Regions from separate parts of the Variovorax sucrosi genome, predicted to be linked through region 1. Evidence: riboswitches for the same ligand, from Rfam matches in the RefSeq annotation. Region 1 holds a riboswitch; the other holds the start of a gene.
The links. A riboswitch is a leader RNA that binds a small molecule or an ion and turns the genes downstream of it on or off. The one in region 1 is predicted to bind glycine.
Positions count from the first base shown of each region.

Region 2: it holds a riboswitch for glycine, as region 1 does, so the genes downstream of both, ACSFBE_RS20780 (FAD-dependent oxidoreductase) here and gcvT (glycine cleavage system aminomethyltransferase GcvT) in region 1, are expected to answer to the same signal.

Region 1 covers NZ_JBPJZU010000008.1:284,873-294,903, forward strand. Annotated here, with positions in the region: gene pmbA (metalloprotease PmbA) at 1-1,199, opposite strand, end outside; gene yjgA (ribosome biogenesis factor YjgA) at 1,268-1,924, shown strand; gene mog (molybdopterin adenylyltransferase) at 1,921-2,514, shown strand; gene ACSFBE_RS17635 (TRAP transporter substrate-binding protein) at 2,622-3,590, shown strand; gene ACSFBE_RS17640 (TRAP transporter small permease) at 3,675-4,187, shown strand; gene ACSFBE_RS17645 (TRAP transporter large permease) at 4,198-5,490, shown strand; gene ACSFBE_RS17650 (hypothetical protein) at 5,565-6,092, shown strand; glycine riboswitch at 6,114-6,198, shown strand; glycine riboswitch at 6,215-6,336, shown strand; gene gcvT (glycine cleavage system aminomethyltransferase GcvT) at 6,387-7,550, shown strand; gene gcvH (glycine cleavage system protein GcvH) at 7,592-7,963, shown strand; gene gcvP (aminomethyl-transferring glycine dehydrogenase) at 8,000-10,031, shown strand, end outside.
Region 2 covers NZ_JBPJZU010000011.1:36,090-46,120, forward strand. Annotated here, with positions in the region: gene ACSFBE_RS20740 (serine endopeptidase) at 1-296, opposite strand, end outside; gene ACSFBE_RS20745 (DUF2145 domain-containing protein) at 333-1,139, opposite strand; gene ACSFBE_RS20750 (hypothetical protein) at 1,223-1,669, opposite strand; gene ACSFBE_RS20755 (YiaA/YiaB family inner membrane protein) at 1,705-2,190, opposite strand; gene ACSFBE_RS20760 (phosphatase PAP2 family protein) at 2,317-2,985, opposite strand; gene ACSFBE_RS20765 (MFS transporter) at 2,985-4,916, opposite strand; gene ACSFBE_RS20770 (hypothetical protein) at 4,913-5,788, opposite strand; gene ACSFBE_RS20775 (helix-turn-helix domain-containing protein) at 5,929-6,687, shown strand; glycine riboswitch at 6,875-6,981, shown strand; gene ACSFBE_RS20780 (FAD-dependent oxidoreductase) at 7,064-8,293, shown strand; gene ACSFBE_RS20785 (FIST signal transduction protein) at 8,294-9,556, opposite strand; gene ACSFBE_RS20790 (PhaM family polyhydroxyalkanoate granule multifunctional regulatory protein) at 9,623-10,031, opposite strand, start outside.

The DNA of each region.
Region 1 (10,031 bases):
CCGCTGGCGCCGCGCGAGTAGTCGCCGGTCACGTAGTTCACGCCCTGCCCCATCAGCTCGATCACGAACAGGCCGGTGCCCAGCTTGCGCAGCATTTCGTCGAGGTCGTCGTCGGCCTTCGTCAGACGCGAGCGCAGCGTCAGGTTGTGCGAACCGCCGGCGTTGCCCGTGGTCTTCATGCCCAGCTTGCGGGCCGAGTAGGTGCTGAGGAAGTAGCCCTCGAGCCGGCCGCCGTCGACGATCTTGCGCGCCCGCGTGGTCACGCCTTCGTCGTCGAAGGGCGCGCTGCCCTTGCCGCGCTTGATGTGCGGATCTTCGGCCACGTCGATGTGCTTGGGCAGCACCGGCTTGCCGAGCGAATCGAGCAGGAAGGTGCTCTTGCGGTAGAGCGCACCGCCGCTGGTGGCCTGCACCAGCCCGCCCAGCAGGCCGGCGGCCAGTGGCGACTCGAACAGCACCGGGCACTGCGTCGTCTTGATCTTGCGCGACTTCAGGCGCGACAGCGCGCGTTCGGCGGCGTAGCGGCCGACCGCCTGCGGGCTGGCCAGTTCGTCGGCCGAGCGCATCGAGCTGTACCAGGCGTCGCGCTGCATGCCGTCGCCCTTGCCGGCGATGGGCGCCACCGAGATGGAGTGCCGCGAGCTGGCATAGCCGCCGCGGAAGCCGTGCGTGTGGGCGCTGAAGAAGTGGCTCTGCTGGGCCGAGACGCCGGCGCCTTCGCTGTTGGTGATGCGCTTGTCGGTCGACAGGGCCGCGGCCTCGCATTCGAGCGCCAGCTTGGCCGCTTGTTCGCTGTCGATGTCCCAGGGGTGGAACAGGTCGAGGTCGGGCTGCTCACGCACGATGTCCGCTTCGTCGGGCAGGCCGCCAACCGGGTCTTCGGCGGTGAAGCGCGCGATGTCGTAGGCGGCCTGCACCGTCTGGGCGATGGCGGCCTCGGAAAAGTCGGAGGTGCTGGCGTTGCCGCGGCGGTGCCCGACGTACACCGTGATGCCCAGCGACTTGTCGCGGTTGCGCTCGACGTTCTCCAGTTCTCCCTTGCGCACCGACACGCTCAGGCCGCAGCCTTCGGAGGCCTCGGCCCCCGCGTCGGTGGCGCCGAGCTTCTTGGCATGCGCCAAGGCCGAGTCGACCAGATTTTCGAAGAAAGAGCGGCTGTACGCAAAGCCGGACGCGGGGCGCGTGGAGGATGTCGTCATGTGTTGGCTATGATACTTGGCCCCCTGTTCCCTCTATCGCGCGGTCCTTTGCGGCCCAGGATTTTCCGATGTCCCGCAAACCCAAAAAAGGCTACTACGTCCGTGGCGAATTCGTTGCCGAAGGCAGCGAACTCGACCTGGAGCTCAAACGCGAGCTCAAGGGCACCGACGACGCCAGCAAGACCGACCTCAAGCGCGAAAGCGCCGAGTTGCAGAAGCTCGGCGAAGACCTGCTCGGTCTGCGCGCCGGCCTGTTCGACCAGTTGCCGCTCGGCGAGAAGCTGGCCGACGCGATCGTCGAGGCGCGCCGCATCACCAACTTCGAAGGCAAGCGCCGCCAGATGCAGTTCATCGGCAAGCTGATGCGCGCGCTCGACCCCGAGGTGCTCGACGCCGTGCGCAGTGCGCTCGACGAGCAGCACAGCGGACCCGCCGAGGAAACCGCGATGCTGCACGAGGCCGAACGCTGGCGCGACCGGCTCATCGCCGACGACGACGCGCTCGGCGGCTGGATCGAGACCCATCCCGACACCGACAGCCAGCAGCTGCGCGCCCTGGTGCGCCAAGCCCGCAAGGACATCAAGGCCGGCAAGCCCGGCGAAGCGCCGCGCCAGGCCAAGGCCTACCGCGAGGTGTTCCAGCTGGTGCGCGCGCAACTGGCCGCCCATGCAGGCAGCGACCGGGCGGCCGAGGCCAGCGAGGAATCGCGGGAGCGCGACGCATGAGCACTCCGGACCCGGTCCGCATCGGCATCGTCTCGGTCAGCGACCGCGCTTCCACCGGCGTGTACGAAGACAAGGGCCTGCCGGCATTGAAGGACTGGCTGACGCGTGCACTGCGCAACCCGATCGACTTCGAGGCGCGCCTCATCCCCGACGAGCAGGCCGGCATCAGCGCCACGCTGATCGAACTGGTCGACGCCGGCTGCTCGCTGGTGCTCACCACCGGCGGCACCGGCCCCGCCCTGCGCGACGTCACGCCCGAAGCGACGCTGGCCGTGGCGCACAAGGAAATGCCGGGTTTCGGCGAGCAGATGCGGCAGATCAGCCTTCGCTTCGTGCCCACCGCCATCCTGTCGCGACAGGTCGCGGTGATTCGCGACCGCGCGCTGATCCTCAACCTGCCGGGCCAGCCCAAGGCCATCGCCGAGACGCTCGAAGGCCTGAAGAACGCCGACGGCTCGCAAGCCGTGCCGGGCATCTTCGCGGCCGTGCCCTACTGCATCGATCTCATCAACGGGCCGTACATCGAAACCGACGATGCGGTCTGCAAGGCGTTCCGGCCGAAGTCCGCGATCCGTCCGGCCGCTGCCTGAAAACGCGGTAAGTCGGTGAAACCCCGACGCCGTTGCCTTCGGGTATGCGGCATAGTCGAAAGCGCCTGATTCGACTACGCCATTCGGCGAAAACTCCCGGAGACACCATGAAACTCGGCACCCTTGCCGCCTGCCTTTCGCTCGCCCTCGGCGCGAGCGCCTTCGCCCAGACCACGACGCTCAAGATCGGCTACGCCACCTCGAAGGAATCGCACTACGGTGTCGGCTCGACGGCGTTCTGCGACGAAGTCGAGAAGGGCACGCAAGGCCGCTTCAAGTGCCAGCACTTCGCCAACTCGGCGCTGGGCGGCGAACGCGAGCAGATCGAGGCCATCCAGCTCGGCACGCAGGACCTGCTGAACACATCGACCGGCCCGGTCGGCAACTTCGTGCCCGAGGTCAAGATCGTCGACATCCCCTTCCTGTTCCGCGACTACGACCACGCGCGCAAGGTGATGGACGGCCCGATCGGCCAGGACATCCTGACCAAGTTCCCGAGCAAGGGCATCATCGCGCTGGCCTGGACCGAGAACGGCTTCCGCCACATGACGAACAGCAAGCGCGACATCGTCAAGCCGGAAGACGCCAAGGGCCTGAAGATGCGCACCATGGAGAACAAGGTGCACATGGACGGCTACCGCACCTTCGGCATCCTGCCGACGCCCATGGCCTTCCCCGAACTGTTCGGCGCGTTGCAGCAGGGCACGGTCGACGGCCAGGAGAACCCGATCCCGGTGATTCTGGCGTCGAAGTTCTCGCAGGTGCAGAAGCATCTCTCGCTCACCGGCCACGTGTACTCGCCAGCGCTGCTGCTGCTGTCGCCCAAGGTCTGGAACAAGCTCTCGGATGCCGACAAGAAGCTCTTTGTCGCGGCGGCGCAGAAGGCGTCGATCGCGCAGCGCAAAAAGGTCAACGACGACGAAAGCAACGGCATCGCCCAGCTCGAGAAGGACGGCATGAAGGTCACACGCACCGTCGACAGCAACGCCTTCCGCGAGGCGCTCAAGCCCGCGTACGTGAGCTACGCCAAGGAGTTCGGCGCGGACAACATCAAGAAGATCACGGACGTCAAGTAAGCGGCAAACCGCTGACCGTCCACCGCCCGGACACGCCGAGAGGTTCCGGGCGGTTCGCTTTTTCCAGACCGAGATTCAAGTACCGTGCAAGCCTTCGAGCGCCATTTCATCACCGCCAACCGCTGGGCGCTGATCCTTCTGCTGGCCGCCATGTCGGTCATCATCTTCACCAATGTCGCGTTGCGCTACCTGACCGACCAGTCCCTCGAATGGGCCGAAGAGGTCTCGCGCCACATGATGATCTGGCTCACCTTCCTGGGCGCCGGCCCGGTGCTGCGCTACGGCGGCCACATCGCCGTCGAGAACCTGCAGGACGCCTTGCCGCCCAAGGGCGCGATGGCCGTGCGCCTTGCCGTCGCGGCGCTGCTCTTCGCCTTCTTCGGATTCATGGTCTGGTACGGCTGGCTCTACATGCAGCGCACCATGTTCCAGCTGACCGCCGTGACGCAGATTCCCTTCGCCTACATCTACAGTGCCATGCTGATCGGCGGGGTGCTGTGCATCGTGCACTTCCTGTTGGTGGTCAAGGGTTACGTGCTGCGCCGGGAGTTCCGGTCGGATGCGCACTTCGACGCCACCGCGTCGGCATCGTTGTAAGGGGACGCGCATGGACCCGAGCATCGTTCTCATCGTTTCCGCCTGCGTCTTCCTCGCCATCGGCGTGCCGGTCGCCTTCGCCCTCGGGCTGGCCACCGCGGCCACGCTGATCCTGGCGGAAAGCTATCCCCTGATGGTGCTGCTGAAGGAAACCTTCACCGGCATCGACAGCTTCCCGCTGATGGCCGTGCCCTTCTTCATCCTGGCGGCAGAGCTCATGAGCGGCGGCTCGCTGACCGAGGTGCTGTTGCGCTTCGCCGGCCAGTTCGTCGGCCACAAGCGCGGCGGCCTGGGCTACACCAACGTGGTGTCGCTCACCTTCTTCTCGGGCATCTCGGGCTCGGCGCTGGCCGACGCGGCCGGCCCGGGCTCGATGCTGATCAAGATGATGGACAAGGCCGGCTACGACCGCTCGTACGCGGCGGCGCTGACGGCGTCCACGGCCATCGTCGGGCCGATCATCCCGCCGTCGATCATCATGATCATCTACGCGCTGCAGGACGAGACGGTGTCCGTCGGCACGCTGTTCGCAGCGGGCATCCTGCCGGGCATCCTGATCGCGGTGGCGATGTGCGCGGTGAACTTCTGGGTGTCGAAGAAGCGCAACTACAAGGGCGACGGCCAGCTGCCGCCGATGCGCGACATCCTCGTCACGACGTGGAAGGCACTGCCCGCCATCCTGCTGCCGGTGGTCATCCTCGGCGGCATGCGCGCCGGCTGGTTCACGCCGACCGAAGCCTCGGTGGTGGCGGTGTTCTACGCGCTGCTGTGCGGCAAGTTCGTCTACCGCACGCTCGAGTGGAAGGCGCTGCCGAACATCCTCGAACGCTCGGCGCTGCTGTCGGCGTCGGTGCTGATCATCATCGGGCTGTCGGCGTCTTTCGCCTGGGTGCTGACGATCGAAGGCATTCCGCAGCAGATGGCCGAATGGCTGATCGGCATGAACCTCTCGCCGTGGATGTTCCTGATCATCGTCAACGTCTTCCTGCTGCTCTTCGGCATCTTCATCGAGCCGCTGCCGGGCGTCATGGTGCTGGCGCCGATCCTCGCGCCGGTCGCCATGAAGCTGGGCGTCGACCCGGTGCACTTCGCGATGATCGTGATCTTCAACCTCACGCTGGGCATGATCACGCCGCCGGTCGGGGGGCTGCTCTTCGTGACATGCAACGTGTCGAAGGTGCCGATGTCGAAGCTGGTGCGCGAGCTGGTGCCCTTCCTGTGGGCGCACGGGGCGGTGCTGATCATCCTGACCTTCGTGCCGGCGCTGAGCACCTGGCTGCCGCGGGTGATGGGCTTCAAGTAGAGGCGCTTGCTTCATCGGGTTGTCATGACCGGGGCCGATGCTGGCGGATTCGCAATCCCGACGCTTGGCACCCGATGTTCTTCAGCAAGACCGAAAAAGCCCGCGACGAGCTGCGCCCCGGCCGCCGCACGCTGACGCAGCGCGAACGCGCCGTGCTGCTGATGGCCGACGGCCAGCGCTCGGTGACCGACTTCGTGCCGCTCTTCAGCGACCGCGACGAGGCGCTTCGCGTGGCGCACCACCTGTTGCACGAGGGCTATCTGCACGCGCCGGATGAACGCTTCGACGCGCCCGCCGTCGTCGTGGCGGATGTGCCCGAGCCATCAACGCCCACCGCATCGGCCGACCCTTTCGACGGCAAGCCGTCCCTGGCCACCACCCGCATGTTCCTGTTCGACCTGTGCGAGCGCATGTTCGCGCGGCGCGACCCGGCGATGGCGCAGGTCCTGCGCGACACGCTGCGCGAGGCGCGCGACCGCGCGTCCATGCTGGCCGTGGCCGACACGATGCTCGCGGAGATCCGACAGGCCGCCGGCGACGAGCGCGCCGACGCCATCCGCGATCGCATCGCCAAGTTGTTGCCAGCCGAAACGGTGCACTGAGCCCGCGCCGATCCACTACACTCGCCCGGGTCAGGAGAGCGCCCGCAACGGGCCGCCGAAGGCGCAGGAACCCATCCGAACGCTCAGGCCCCAAGGACTGACGAGGCGCCTGTTCATCCGGGCGTTTCCTTGCTGGAGAGAGGTCGGTCGTCCATCGCGACACGCCGGCCCACCGAAGGAGCAAACCCTAAGCCTCTGAAAAGGCGGGGCGAATCTCTCAGGTAGAGCGGACAGCAGGGGTGGCCCATGACTTGCGTCGTGGATTCCGTCTGCCCCCCTGTTATGGAGAGCGCCATGGCTGCTTCCGACGATTCGCTTCAGAAGACCCCGCTGCATGCCCTGCACGTCGAACTTGGCGCCCGCATGGTGCCTTTCGCCGGCTACAGCATGCCGGTGCAGTACCCCGCCGGCCTGATGGCCGAGCACAAGCACACCCGCACGGCCGCCGGCCTGTTCGACATCTCGCACATGGGCCAGCTGCGCCTGGTCGGCCCCGACGCCGCCGCGGCTTTCGAGACGCTGATGCCGGTCGACGTGGTCGACCTGGCGCCCGGCAAGCAGCGCTACGGCCTGCTGCTGAACGACGCGGGCGGCATCCTCGACGACCTGATGTTCTTCAACGAAGGCGACGGGTCGCTCTTCGTGATCGTCAACGGCGCCTGCAAGGTGGCCGACCTGGCGCACATCCAGGCCCGCATCGGCGCGCGCTGCGAGGTGCAGCCGATGCCCGACCACGCGCTGCTCGCATTGCAGGGTCCGCAGGCCGCCGCCACGCTGGCCCGCCTGTCGCCCAACGTGGAACGCTTCGTCTTCATGACGGGCGGCGCGGTGCAGATCGGCGGCATTCCGGCCTTCGTCACCCGCAGCGGCTACACCGGCGAAGACGGCTTCGAGATCTCGGTGAAGGCCAGCGACGCCGAAGCACTGGCCCGCCTGCTGTTGGCCGAGCCCGAGGTGCAGCCCATCGGCCTGGGTGCGCGCAACTCGCTGCGGCTGGAAGCCGGCCTCTGCCTCTACGGCCACGACATCGACGAGACGACCACGCCGGTCGAGGCCTCGCTCAACTGGGCGATTCAGAAGGTGCGCCGCACCGGCGGCGCGCGGGCCGGTGGCTTCCCGGGTGCCGACAGGGTGCTGGCCCAACTGGCGGCCGCGGCATCGGGCGCGGCCGGCATCGCCGAGCACGACACGCTCAAGCGCCGCCGCGTCGGCCTGGTCGCGCTGGAACGCATCCCGGTGCGCGACGGCACGCCGCTCGAATCCTTCGAGGGCATCGCCATCGGCCAGGTCACCAGCGGACTGCTCGGGCCCACGGCCGACCGGCCGATCGCGATGGCTTACGTGGCCGCCGCCTTCGCTGCGCCCGGCACGCGCCTGCAGGCCATCGTGCGCGGCAAGCCGGTGCCGATGGAGGTGACCACCCTGCCCTTCGTGCCGACCCGATACTACCGAGGCTAGTTTCCCTTTCACCTCTCGTTCCATCTCTTTTCAGGAGCCCCATGAGCACCAAATTCACCAAGGACCACGAGTGGGTCCAGGCCACCGGCAGCGACGCGATCGTCGGCATCACCGTGCATGCGCAGGACGCACTCGGCGACGTCGTGTTCGTCGACCTGCCCGAGGTCGGCAAGACCTTCGCGCAAGGCGAAGTCGCCGGCGTCGTCGAATCGGTCAAAGCGGCAGCCGACGTGTTCATGCCCGTCTCGGGCGAGATCACCGAAGTCAATGAAGCGCTGCGCGCCGACCCCTCGCTCGCCAACAGCGACCCACTCGCCACCGGTTGGTTCTTCAAGGTCAAGCTGAGCGAGCCCGCCCAGCTCGACGCCCTGCTCGAAGCCGCCGACTACGACAAGTTCGCTGCAGAGAGCTGACCCGCCTTCAATCTTCGCCTTCATCGCTCCACGCCCATGCCGACCCCCTCCTTCCCCACCTTGCGCGAACTCGAGAATGCCGACGAATTCATCGCCCGTCACATCGGCATCGAGCCGGCCGACGAGGCGCGCATGCTGCCGGTCATCGGCTCTGCCACGCGCGAGGAACTGATCGACGGCATCGTGCCGCCGGCCATCCGCCGCACGCGGCCGATGCAGTTGCCCGCGCCGGTGAGCGAGGCCGACGCACTGGCCGAGCTGAAGGCGATGGCGGCGAAGAACAAGGTGGCGCGCAACTTCATCGGCCAGGGCTACTACGGCACCCACACGCCCGGCGTGATCCTGCGCAACATCCTCGAGAACCCCGCCTGGTACACGGCCTACACGCCCTATCAGGCGGAGATCTCGCAGGGCCGCATGGAGGCGCTGGTCAACTTCCAGACCATGGTCTGCGACCTGACCGGCATGGCGATCGCCAACGCGTCGATGCTCGACGAGGCGACGGCCGCGGCCGAGGCGATGACGCTGGCCAAGCGCAGCGTGAGATCCAAAAGCAACGTCTTCCTGGTGGCCGGCGACTGCCACCCGCAGACCATCGAAGTGCTGCGCACCCGCGCTGCGCCGCTGGGCATCGAGATCAAGGTGAGCACCGCATCGGAGACGCTGCCCCTGTTGATGGCGAGCGGCGAATTCTTCGGCGTGCTGGCCCAGTACCCCGGCACCACCGGCCAGGTGCACGATCTGCGCCCGCTGGCCGGCCATGCGCATGCCTGCGACGCCGCGCTGTGCGTGGCGGCCGACCTGCTGGCGCTGACGCTGTTGGCACCGCCCGGCGAATGGGATGCCGACATCGTCTGCGGCACCACGCAGCGCTTCGGCATGCCGATGTGCAACGGCGGCCCGCACGCGGCCTACCTGGCCTGCCGCGACGGGTTCAAGCGCTCGCTGCCCGGCCGGCTGGTCGGCGTGAGCGTCGACGTGCACGGTTCGCCGGCCTACCGGCTCGCGCTGCAAACGCGCGAACAGCACATCCGCCGCGAAAAGGCCACGTCGAACATCTGCACGGCGCAGGTGCTGCCGGCCGTCGTCGCAAGCATGTACGCCGTGTACCACGGCCCCGCCGGCCTCACGCGCATCGCGCAGCGTGTGGCGGCGCTCACCGGCATTCTGGCCGCGGGCCTCGAGCAGATGGACCGCGAGCTGGTCAACACCACCGCCTTCGATTCGCTGACCGTGAAAAGCGGAGACGACACCGCCGCCATCCTCGCCCACGCGAACACGGCCGGCGTCAACCTGCGCCATCGGCTGCAGCAGCACCTGGGCATCTCGCTGGACGAGACGACGACGCGCGCCGACATCGAGACGCTGTGGGCGCTGTTCGTGCCGACCGGCACGCCGATGCCGCGCTTCGAGGAACTGGCCGACACCGCCCCCGTGCGCATTCCGGACGACTTGCGCCGCACCTCGGCCTTCCTCACGCATCCGGTGTTCAACACGCACAAGAGCGAGACGTCGATGCTGCGCTACATCCGCAGCCTCTCCGACAAGGACCTGGCGCTCGACCGCAGCATGATCCCGCTGGGCAGCTGCACCATGAAGCTCAACGCGACCAGCGAAATGATCCCGATCACCTGGCCCGAGTTCGCGAACATCCACCCCTTCGCACCGGCCGAGCAGCTGCAGGGTTACGCCGAGCTCGACCAGCAGCTGCGCGACTGGCTGTGCGAAGCGACGGGCTATGCCGGCATCAGCCTGCAGCCCAACGCCGGCTCGCAGGGCGAGTACGCCGGCCTGCTGGCGATCAAGGCCTTCCATGTGTCCAAGGGCGAAGGCCAGCGCAACATCTGCCTGATCCCTTCGTCGGCGCACGGCACCAACCCGGCCAGCGCGCAGATGGCCGGCATGCAGGTGGTCGTGACCGCCTGCGACGCGCAGGGCAACGTCGACCTCGACGACCTGAAGCGCGCCTGCGAGAAGCACAGCGCCAACCTGGCGGCGGTGATGATCACCTACCCCAGCACCCACGGCGTGTTCGAGACCCGCGTGAAGGCACTGTGCGAGCTGGTGC
Region 2 (10,031 bases), on a different contig from region 1:
CCGAAGGTTTCGCGCGCCGTGCGGCTGGACTGCTGGGCCACGGACAGCTTCAGCTCGGCCTGCTCCAACTCGCGGGCCGCCTGCTGCTCGGTGCGCTCGGCCTCGCGCACACCGGCCCGCAAGGGCTCCGCCGCCGCACGGTCGATGAAGTCGTCGAGTTGCAGGGCCCGCTCGACCTGCGGCAGGTCACCCACCAGGGTGCCGCCGAGGCCGATCAGGAAGCTGGCGAACACCAGCGCCACCAGCCAGAGGCCGCGGCGAAACCATTTTTCAGAGAGGCGCAAGGATTTGCTCATTGTTCTTCTTTCCAGTGATGCGTTCCCTCGAACGCGTTACAGCCCGAGTGTGACCGGCGCCGCGCCCAGCCCGCTGCGCTGCAGCCAGGCGAACACCGAATCGGCGCTGACCGTCTCGATGCGATCGGCAAAGCGCTTCTCGTTGGGATGGTCGTCGAACGCCACGTTGGCCTTGCTCATGCGCCCACCCAGCCGCGTGAGCGGGCCGAGCGTGAGCGTGGTTGGCGCATAGCCCTTCAAGCGCAGCCACGCCTGCGCCTGGCTGCGGTCGGTCACGGTCGACGACTCCATGGCCAGCGCCAGCGTCTCGATCACCCACTGGTTCGACTGCTGGTATTTGTCGGCCCACACATAGCTCACCAGGCTGTAGGCCGGCGTGTGCAGGCGCCCGATGCCGGCCGCGGGTGGCGCCGCCAGCAGCGCCGCGAGTTGCGACTGCACCGCCGACGTGGGCACCGACCACGCGGCCTCGTAGCGCCACGGATCGTCGAGGAAGAACTCGCCCAGCCCCTGGCGGTAGAGGCCGGCCACCGCCGTGCCGCACTGGTTGAGCTTGTGTGCCACGCGCCACGGGCCGGCGTCGGTCTTGAAGGCGATGCCGACATGCGACCAGCGCAGCCCGTACTTGCCCAGGTCCTGGCCGGCGCGTGCCAGCAGCACCACGCGCGCGCCGCTGGCGTCCAGCGCCTGCGCCGTTCGCTCGGCCAGCGTCAGGCCCTGCTGCACCTGCTGCGCGGTGGGGCGGACCTGTTCGCACGAGCGGCCCGCGTGCGATTCGGTCGGAAAGAGGAACAGGCCGGCCAGCACGACCGCCGCCGCGAGCAGCGCGGTGCGCAGCGCCATGCGCACGCGCCAGGGCCAGCCCGGCGCCGCCACTTCGCGTCCGAAATCGTCGTAGTGGCCGAAATGGGTGGGGGCGCGCGGGTTCACATCAGCCTCTCGTTGTGAAGCAGCGCCCGGCCGATGGTGTTGGGAATGAAGGCGATCATCTCGCCCGCAGCGGACAGCACGACGCCGCTGCCGATCACGCTCACCGTGACGACGGTGCCGACCGCGATCGCGCTGCCCTGCACCGCATGACCGGCAAGCCGCACACTGGCACGTGCGCCGTCCGACGCGCGCTCGAGCAGGCAGACGGTGCCCGCGGCCGAGGCCTCGACCGCCACCACCGTGAGCGCGGCACCGCCCACCGACAAAGCGACCGGCACGGCCACCACGGCACTGGCGGCAGCGCCCGCCACCGAGGCGGTACCGACCACCGAGGCCACTGGCAGCAGCGACAGGGCCACCGAGGCTTCGCTCTGCGCGTGCGCCACGAAAGCGGTGCAGACGGTGCAGGCGGCCAGCAGGGAAACGATCAATGTCTTTTTCATCAGATTGCTCCTGAAAAGGGTCCGGGTACTGCGCGTCATTCCGCAGCGCTGTCAGCGCCACGGGCTTCGCGGCGGCCTTGCAGGCGGGCCTCGGCCAGATCGGCCTCATGGCGGTCCCGCAGCGTCTTGGCCAGCGTGAAGGCCGCGCTGATGAGGAACAGCCAACTCACACCGAGGAAGGCCTTGTAGGTTTCGTTGATGTCCATGCGCAGCAGGCCCCAGCCGGTCAACCCCATGGCGGTGAGGAAGCCGCCCCAGACCACCAGCTTCCACATCGGCGTGTCGCCGGCCGAGCGGGTCGCACCGTGCTGGTTGTCGCGCACAAACTTCGCCAACACGAAAGCCGCCGACAGGCAGAACACGTAGCCCATCACCATGAAGGCGCGGTCGAGCGCCGCACCGGGCAGCCAGCCGAGGCCGATGGCGCAGAGCGACACGGCGACGCCGAAGGAGGTCCAGACCTGGAACTGCCAGGCGCGGGTATCGCGTTGGACGGAGACGTGGAAAGGAAGGGGTTGCATGAAAGCCTCGCGGCGTTGTGAAGGTGATCGGATGATCGACTCCACTTCGCCGAGAAGGCGCATTTCAATGCACCAGGCCTCCTGTGCAGCGCCTTCAGTATCGAATTTCGATACCCATACGCCGCATCAGGTCCGTCGCAGATCGTCCCGGGTGTAGGGGCGCTCGATGCCGGCCAGCCGGACGGCGATGGCTTCGAGCAGGTTCTGCGTCGGCGCCGGCGCGCCGGGCGTCTGGAAGGCCAGCGGCAGCAGCAAGCCGAGCAGCATCGCCGGCCAGGGCACCCGGGGCGCCGGTTGGCGGCGCACAAGTCGCAGGAAGGCAAGGCAGATCGCGATGCCCAGCAGCAGGCCGGCTACCACCTCCGACGCCGAGTGCGCGAAGATCGCCAGGCGCGACGCACCGATGGCCGCGCCCAGGGCCCAGCCGGCCGCCACCGCGATGCGGCGCACCGCGGCCGACCGCCGCGCCGCCAGCATCCAGAGCGCCACCGACCACACGCTGGTGCTGATGGCCGTGTGGCCGCTGAAGCCGGTGAAGTTCAAGCGGGCGCTGCCGATGCCCCAGCCCATGAACGCGAGCTTCGATGCCACGATCAGCGCGCCACCGGCGCCGAAGGCCAGGCACCAGCTGAAGGCGGTCCAGCGGCTGCCGCCCGGCGACAGCCACAGCAGCAGCACGATCAGCACCGACGCCGGCAGCATCAGGCCGCTGTCGCCCAGCCAGGTGAAGGCGTGCCAGAACTCCGGCGGCACGGCGCCGAGCGTCCCCCAGAAGGCGTCGCGCAGCCCCGCCATCAAGCGGCGAGCAGTCCGCTGACGCGCGACTGGAGCGATTCGGGCTGCACCTGCGCGCCGGGCACGGCCGGCCCGACGTTGAGCCCCACACGGCTGAACAGCCCGCGGCGGAAGGGCCGCACCATGGCGACGTTCTGCCCGTCACGCTGCTCGATGCGACTGAAGAAGGAGCCCCAGAGGTTGGTCAGCGCCATCGGGATCACTGGCGGGTCGATGCCCTCGGCCCGTGCTGCCGCCAGGATCTTCATCACGCCGCCCTTGAAGGGCTGCAGCGTGCCGTCGCGGGTGATCGCGCCCTCGGGGAAGATGGCGAGCAAGTCGCCCTCGCGCAACACGTCGACCGCCTGCGCGAAGGCGCGCTCGTAGGCGACCGGGTCGTCCTTCTGCGGCGCAATCGGGATCGCCTTGGCCAGCTTGAAGAGCGCTCCCAGCACCGGCACCCGGAAGATGCGGTGGTCCATGATGAAGCGGATGGGACGCGGGCTGGCCGCCATGAGCAGCACGGCGTCGATGAAGCTCACATGGTTGCACACCAGCACCGCCGCGCCCTCGGTCGGGATGTGCTCGTCGCCGCGGATGCGAAAGCGGTAGATGAAGTGCGACAGCAGCCAGGACACGAAGCGCAGCAGGTATTCCGGCACCAGCATGAAGATGTAGAAGGCCACCACCGCGTTGGCGATGCCGGTGAACAGGAAGATCTGCGGGATGGTGAAGCCGGCCTTGAGCAGCGCGCCGGCGATGACCGCGCTGGCGATCATGAAGAGCGCATTCAGGATGTTGTTTGCCGCGATGATGCGCGCGCGGTGCGTCGGCTGGCTGCGCAGCTGGATCAGCGCGTACATCGGCACGCTGTAGAGGCCGGCGAAGAGCGACAGCAGGCCGAGATCGGCCATCACGCGCCAGTGCGCTGCCTGGCCGACGAAGGCGCCCAGGCCCATCTCCGGCGCCGCGGGCAGGCCGCGCGAGGCGAAGTACAGGTCGATCGCGAACACGCTCATGCCAATGGCGCCGAGCGGCACCAGGCCGATCTCGACCTGACGGCGGCTCAGTGTTTCGCACAACAGCGAGCCGATGCCGATGCCGATCGAGAACACCACCAAGAGCAGCGAGGCGACTTGTTCGTTGCCGTGCAGCACCTCCTTCGCGAAGCTCGGAAACTGGCTCAGGAAGACGGCGCCGAAGAACCACATCCACGAGATGCCCAGGAGCGAGCGGAACACGACCAGGTTGCCGTGCGCCAGCTTCAGGTTGCGCCAGGTTTCGCTGAACGGGTTCCAGTTGATGACGAGGTTCGGGTCGGTCGCCGGCGCGGTCGGAATGGCCTGCGCCACGCCACGCCCCACCAGCGCCAGCCCCACGCACGCGACTGCCACCGTCGTGTGGCCGACACCCGGCAGCGCCACCAGCAGGCCACCGGCCACCTGGCCCAGCAGGATGGCGACGAAGGTGCCCATCTCGACCATGCCGTTGCCGCCGGTGAGCTCGCGCGCGTCGAGCACCTGCGGCAGGTAGGCGAACTTGACCGGGCCGAACAGCGTGGAATGCAGGCCCATCAGGAAGACGCAGCCGAGCAGCACCGCGGCGTCGGCCCGCACGAAGCCCCAGGCCGCGATGAACATGATCGCGATCTCGAGGTTCTTGACGAAGCGGATCATCTTCGTCTTGTCGTACTTGTCGGTCAGCTGGCCGGCCGTTGCCGAGAACAGCAGGAAGGGCAGGATGAACAACGCCCCGATCGCCAGGCCGGCCAGCGCCGGCGGCATCCAGCTCAGCTGGAGCTGATAGGTCACCATCACGGTGAAGGCGAACTTGAAGAGGTTGTCGTTGGCCGCGCCGGCGAACTGCGTCCAGAAGAAGGGGGCGAAGCGCCGCTGGCCCAGCAGGGCGAACTGATTGGCGTGTGTCTCGGCGGCAGCGGCAGGTGATGTCATTCGAATGTCCCTGTCGGGCTCCTCAGACCGTCATGGCGGTGGCGCGTGGATTGTGCCGCAGGGCCCAGGCCAGCCAGCCCATCGATGGCCCGCAGCACCGGCCAGGCGGCGCAGGCGGCCACCAGATGCTTCAGGCTGTGGCCCGAGACGAACTGCCCGGTGGCCTCGAAGATCGCCTGGTCGCCCAGCTCGAACAGCTTGGCCACGGCATAGAACAGGACCACCGCGCCGAGCCGCAGGCCGATGGCACCGGGCACCGGCCGCAGCACGGCAAGCACCAGCACCAGCGCCATGCCACCGAACTGCACCACGGCCCAGGGCAGCACATCGCCGCGCTCGTGGTAGGCCGCTACCGCCAGCATGCCGCCGAGAAAGGCTGCGCAGGCCGCCGGCCAGCCGGCGCGCGAGCTGACCCGCTCGCACACCGCCAGGCCGACGATGCCGGCGAAGGCGATCGCCATGCCGGCGCGGTCGGCGGCGAGGCGCAGCGCGTCCGGCTGCAGGTGATAGAAGACCGAGCCGGCGGCGGTGAAGATCAGCCCGGCGAAGAACAGCCAGGCACAGTCGAGTGCGTTGGCTGCGCACAGCCGCTCATGCAGCGTGTCGAAGCGCCGCAGCCGCAGCAGGCCCCACAGGCCGAAGGCCGCGAATGGCAGGTTGCTCAGCACATCCACCGCGAACGGCAAGCCGCGCCAGGCGCGGTCGTCGGCGAAGGCGGCCCCGGCCGCCGCGCTCGGATCGGGCACGGCGGGCCCCAGGCAGGCAATGAGCACGAAGGCGGCGAAGGCGGCCAGCAGCCCGCGCTCGCGGGACGACAGATGCGAGAGACGGCGAAACAGCGGCACGGTCGGCGAACGGTCTGGGCGGTTCATGGCGGGGCTCCGGTGATGCAGGTGATGCGGTGGGAGCGGAATCTAGTTGCCGGCGGAACTATTTGGCATCGAAAATCGATACGGTCTGCCGATTCAGAACGATCGGTATCGAAAAACAATACCAAGGACGCTTCCACGCCATGAGCACCACCATCGACCTCGTCCAGGCGCTGAAGAACGAGCTGAAGAACGCCCGCATGACCTATGCCGACCTGGCCCGCGCCCTCGGCATGGCGGAATCCAGTGTGAAGCGGATGCTCGCCAAGGGCGACATGCCGCTTACCCGGGTCGATGCGATCTGCCGGGCGCTGAAGATCGACTTCGCCGAGCTGGCCCGCCGCGTGGCCGACGCCCAACCGCTGCTGCGCGAGCTGACGCAGGAGCAGGAAAAAGCCGTGGTGCGCGACAAGAAGCTGCTGCTGGTCGCCATCAACGTGCTGAGCCAGTGGACGCTGGAGCAGATCGTCGCAGCCTACCGCATCACCGAGGCCGAGTGCATCGCCTGCCTGGTGCAGCTCGACCGCATCGGCATCATCGAACTGCGTCCGCTCAACCGCTACCGGCTGAAGCTGGCCAAGACCTTCCGCTGGCGGCCGCACGGGCCGGTGATGGACTTCTTCCGCGAGAACGTGGTGCTCGACTACTACCGCGGCGGGTTCGACGGCCCGGCCGAGGGGCTGCTGCTGGTGCACGGCTCGATCAGCCGGGCGCTGGCGCCATCCTTCCTCGAGCGGCTGCAGCGGGTGGCGCAGGATTTCGCGCAGCAGCACCAGACGGACCAGAAGCTGCCGCCCAACGACCGCGAGGGCTACACCCTGCTGCTGGGCATGCGGAACTGGGAATTCGAGGCCTTCACCCGGCTGCGGCGCAGCGATGCCAGGCCGACCAAGTCCGCCTGAGGTGGGACGATCGATCGGGCGGGCATGGGCGGTCACGGAGGGATAGGCCAAATGGCCAGTTCTCGAATTTGTCAAGACGGGTAAACTCCAGGGTGCAGGAGAGCGGGTGTCCTCACCCCACCGTACGCGCAAACTCCCATGAACGCCGAGGTGAACCGCATGCCGGTTCGATGACTGCCGTCTATTGATCTAGCCGTCTGGAGAGCCATCGCCCCGCGCGATGCACCGAAGGAGCAACCCCGCTGCACGTCGCCGCGGGCGAATCTCTCAGGTACCAAGGACAGAGGGAGCGGCGAACCCGAACTCCGGATCCGGCCCGCAACCCCACGGTTTGTCGTGCATCCGCCGTTTGTGCCATCCCACAAGGATCTGGACCATGCGCGTGATTGTTCTGGGCGGCGGTCTTCTTGGCGTCGCTTCGGCCTACTACCTCCAGCAACTCGGCCACGAGGTGACGGTGATCGACCGCCACGGCACGCCCGCTGCCAAGGCCCGCGGCCTGGTCGAGCCGCCCGCGCCAGCACCGGCCCCGGCACCCTCCACGCGTCCGGGCTCGCCGTGGCGCGCGGCCGTCGACCGGCTGCGCCACCGGGTTCAGGCCTGGGCCGGCTACCTGACCGGGGCGGCGCACCGGCCCACCGAGCGGCTCGAACACCTGGTGCGCCTGGGCGCCTACAGCCGCGAGAGCGTGCGGGCGCTGCGCCGGGAAGCCGGCGTCAGCCTCTCGTCGCCGGGCACCGCCTGGATGCGCATCTACACCGACGCCGACGCCTTCGAGCAATTCGCCCGGCGTGTGCCACGGCTGCATGCGCTCGGCTGTGCGCTGCACCTGCTGTCGGCCGACGAGGCCCTGCGCCTGGAACCGGCGCTCGAGCCCTTGCGCGGAACGCTGGCCGGCGCCGCCTTCACGCGTGAAGACACCTCGCCCGACCCGGCCAGCTTCGCCGGCAGCACCCTCTTCATGTGCCGCGCGGCCGGTGTGCACTTCCTGACGAAGCACACGGTGACGCAGTTGCATGCGCTGGATGGCCGCGTGGACCATGTGGAACTGTTGAACGCCGACGGCGAACGCATCACCCTGCGCGCCGACGCCTATGTCATGGCGCTGGGCAGCGGCAGCGCGCCGCTGGCGCAGGCCCTGGGCGTGCCGCTGCGCTTGCGGCGGGTGCAGGAGTATTCCGTATTGCTGCCGCTGAAGGACCCCGCGCGCGCCCCGCAGCTCATGCTGTACGACGGCGTGGGCCGACTGCGCATGCGGCGCGTCAGCACGCCGGAGGGCGACCAGCTGCGGGTGTGGTCGACGGTGCGCATCGACGGCGCCGCACCGGTGCTGTCGGACCCGGAACGCCTCGCCCGCATGCTGTCGCGCGTCGAGGAACTGCTGCCCGGCCTGACCGAGCGCCGCGGCGCCACGCTGACCCTCCGGCCACATGTGCGCAGCGCCAGCGGGCTGCCGGTGATCGGTCGCACCCGCCTGCGCAACCTGTTCCTCAATGTCGCGCCCGGCGCACCGGGCTGGACCCACGTGTGCGGCGCCGGCAAGTCGATCGCCCGCATCGTCAGCGGGCTGTCCCCCGAGGTCGAGTTCGCCTTCGCGAAGGGCTGATCAGGCGACGAACACCGTCAGCACGCCGGTGTAGCCGTACACATGGTGGCGGGCGATCTCGCCGGCCGCGAAGAAGCCGACCAGCGGCACGTCGCCCAGCGCATGCCGCACGATCTGCATCTCGGCGTTGGGTGCGCCGAAGTGCGGCCCGCCGCGGCCCGAGCAGCTGACGTACACCGCACCGGCCACGCGGCGTGCCGGATGTGGCGCCGCCTCGGCCTCGCCGGCAGCCACCGCGCGTGCGGTCGCCAGCGTCTGCTCCTCGGGTTCGAGTTCCTCGCGGATCTCGGCGCAGATGCGCATCAGGTCGGCGCGCGCGGCCTGCGCGTTGCGCCGGCAGAAGCTCATGCGCATGCCGGCTTCGGCCAGGTCGGCGATCGCCACGCCACGGCGGGTCGGGTCGAGCCCGATGATGTGGCGCACCCGCACATCGGCCCCGAGGTCGCCGGTGCGGCGGACGCCGTCGCTGCCGGCATCGACCAGGCCCACGAGCGTCGCGCGCACCGCCTCGATCGCCGCCTGCGGCTCGTCGAGCGACACGCCGAGGTCGGACAGCAACACGTCGAGGGCCGGCTGGCCGTCGAGCTGGAGCAGCAGATTGCCGTCAGCCTCGGTGATCTCGCGCTCGCGCGAGACCGGCTGGCAGCCCTGCGTGACCCGCGACACCAGCCGCACGCCCTCGCCGAACACCACGCCCGACATGCCGCCGGAGAACACGCCGCCCGCGGCGCCATGGCCGCGGATGTTGCCGTTGCCGCCGACGGCGAACTGCAGCGAGCCTTCGCGGCCGGAGGACAGGCCGCCGAACAGGTAGCCGGTGTCGGTGCGTCCCGCCATCTCGCCGACCAGTTCGGCCAGCTCGGGCGTGCGCGGGTCGGCGTGGACGAGTGCGGTGTGCGGCTCGAAGCCTGCCATCTCCGAGCTGCCCAGCGGTGCCACGCCAGAGAACACCCGGTACTGGTCGCTCGGCAGCGCGCACAGCATGAGGCTCAGCGCGGGCTCGTCGAAGTACTCGGCATTGTTGGCCGACACGCCGACGCCCACGGTGCCCGACCAGTCGGTCACCTCCGGCAGCTCGGCGCCCAGGTGATCGAGGATGTCCTGCGCGTCGTCGGCGTAGTGGTCGGTGATGTAGAGCAGGCCCAGCGTCGGCGCGGAGGCGTATTCGGGCAGCGCCATCTGCGCACGCACCTGGGCCAGGGCAAGGCCGGCCGCCATGCGCCATTGCGGATGGGTGGCGTGGCCGGTGGGAAAGAGTTTCATGCGCGCATTTCCGGGGAAGTCCGGGTGTTCTCAGGGTTCAGGGGGGCAAGGGCAGGCCGCGCCGGCTCAGCGGCCCCGGGCACGCGGTGCGGCGGCGGCCTTGCGCGCTGCGGGGGTGATCTTCTTGGTGGCAGCCGCTTTCCGGGCCGCGGCCTTCTTGGCGGCCGGGGGACGCGCCGATGCCTTGGCCGTCGTGGCCGCGCCGGGCATCTTCAACTGCCCCGCATCGTGCATGGCCGTCTGCGCGATGTGCTGGAACTGCTGTGTCAACGCGTTCCACCACTGCAGCGGGTCGACCACGCCGGGCGCCGTTGCCTTGGCGTCGTCGCCGCGGCCATTCTCGGGTGCATCGGCGGGCGGTTCGGCGCCGTTCTCCTGCGCGATGGAGGGCGGTGCCGGCGCCTCGTCGGCCGGTTCGACCGATGCGGTGGGGGCCGATACCGGAGGCGCAACGGTCGCGGTGAAGGCCTTGGCC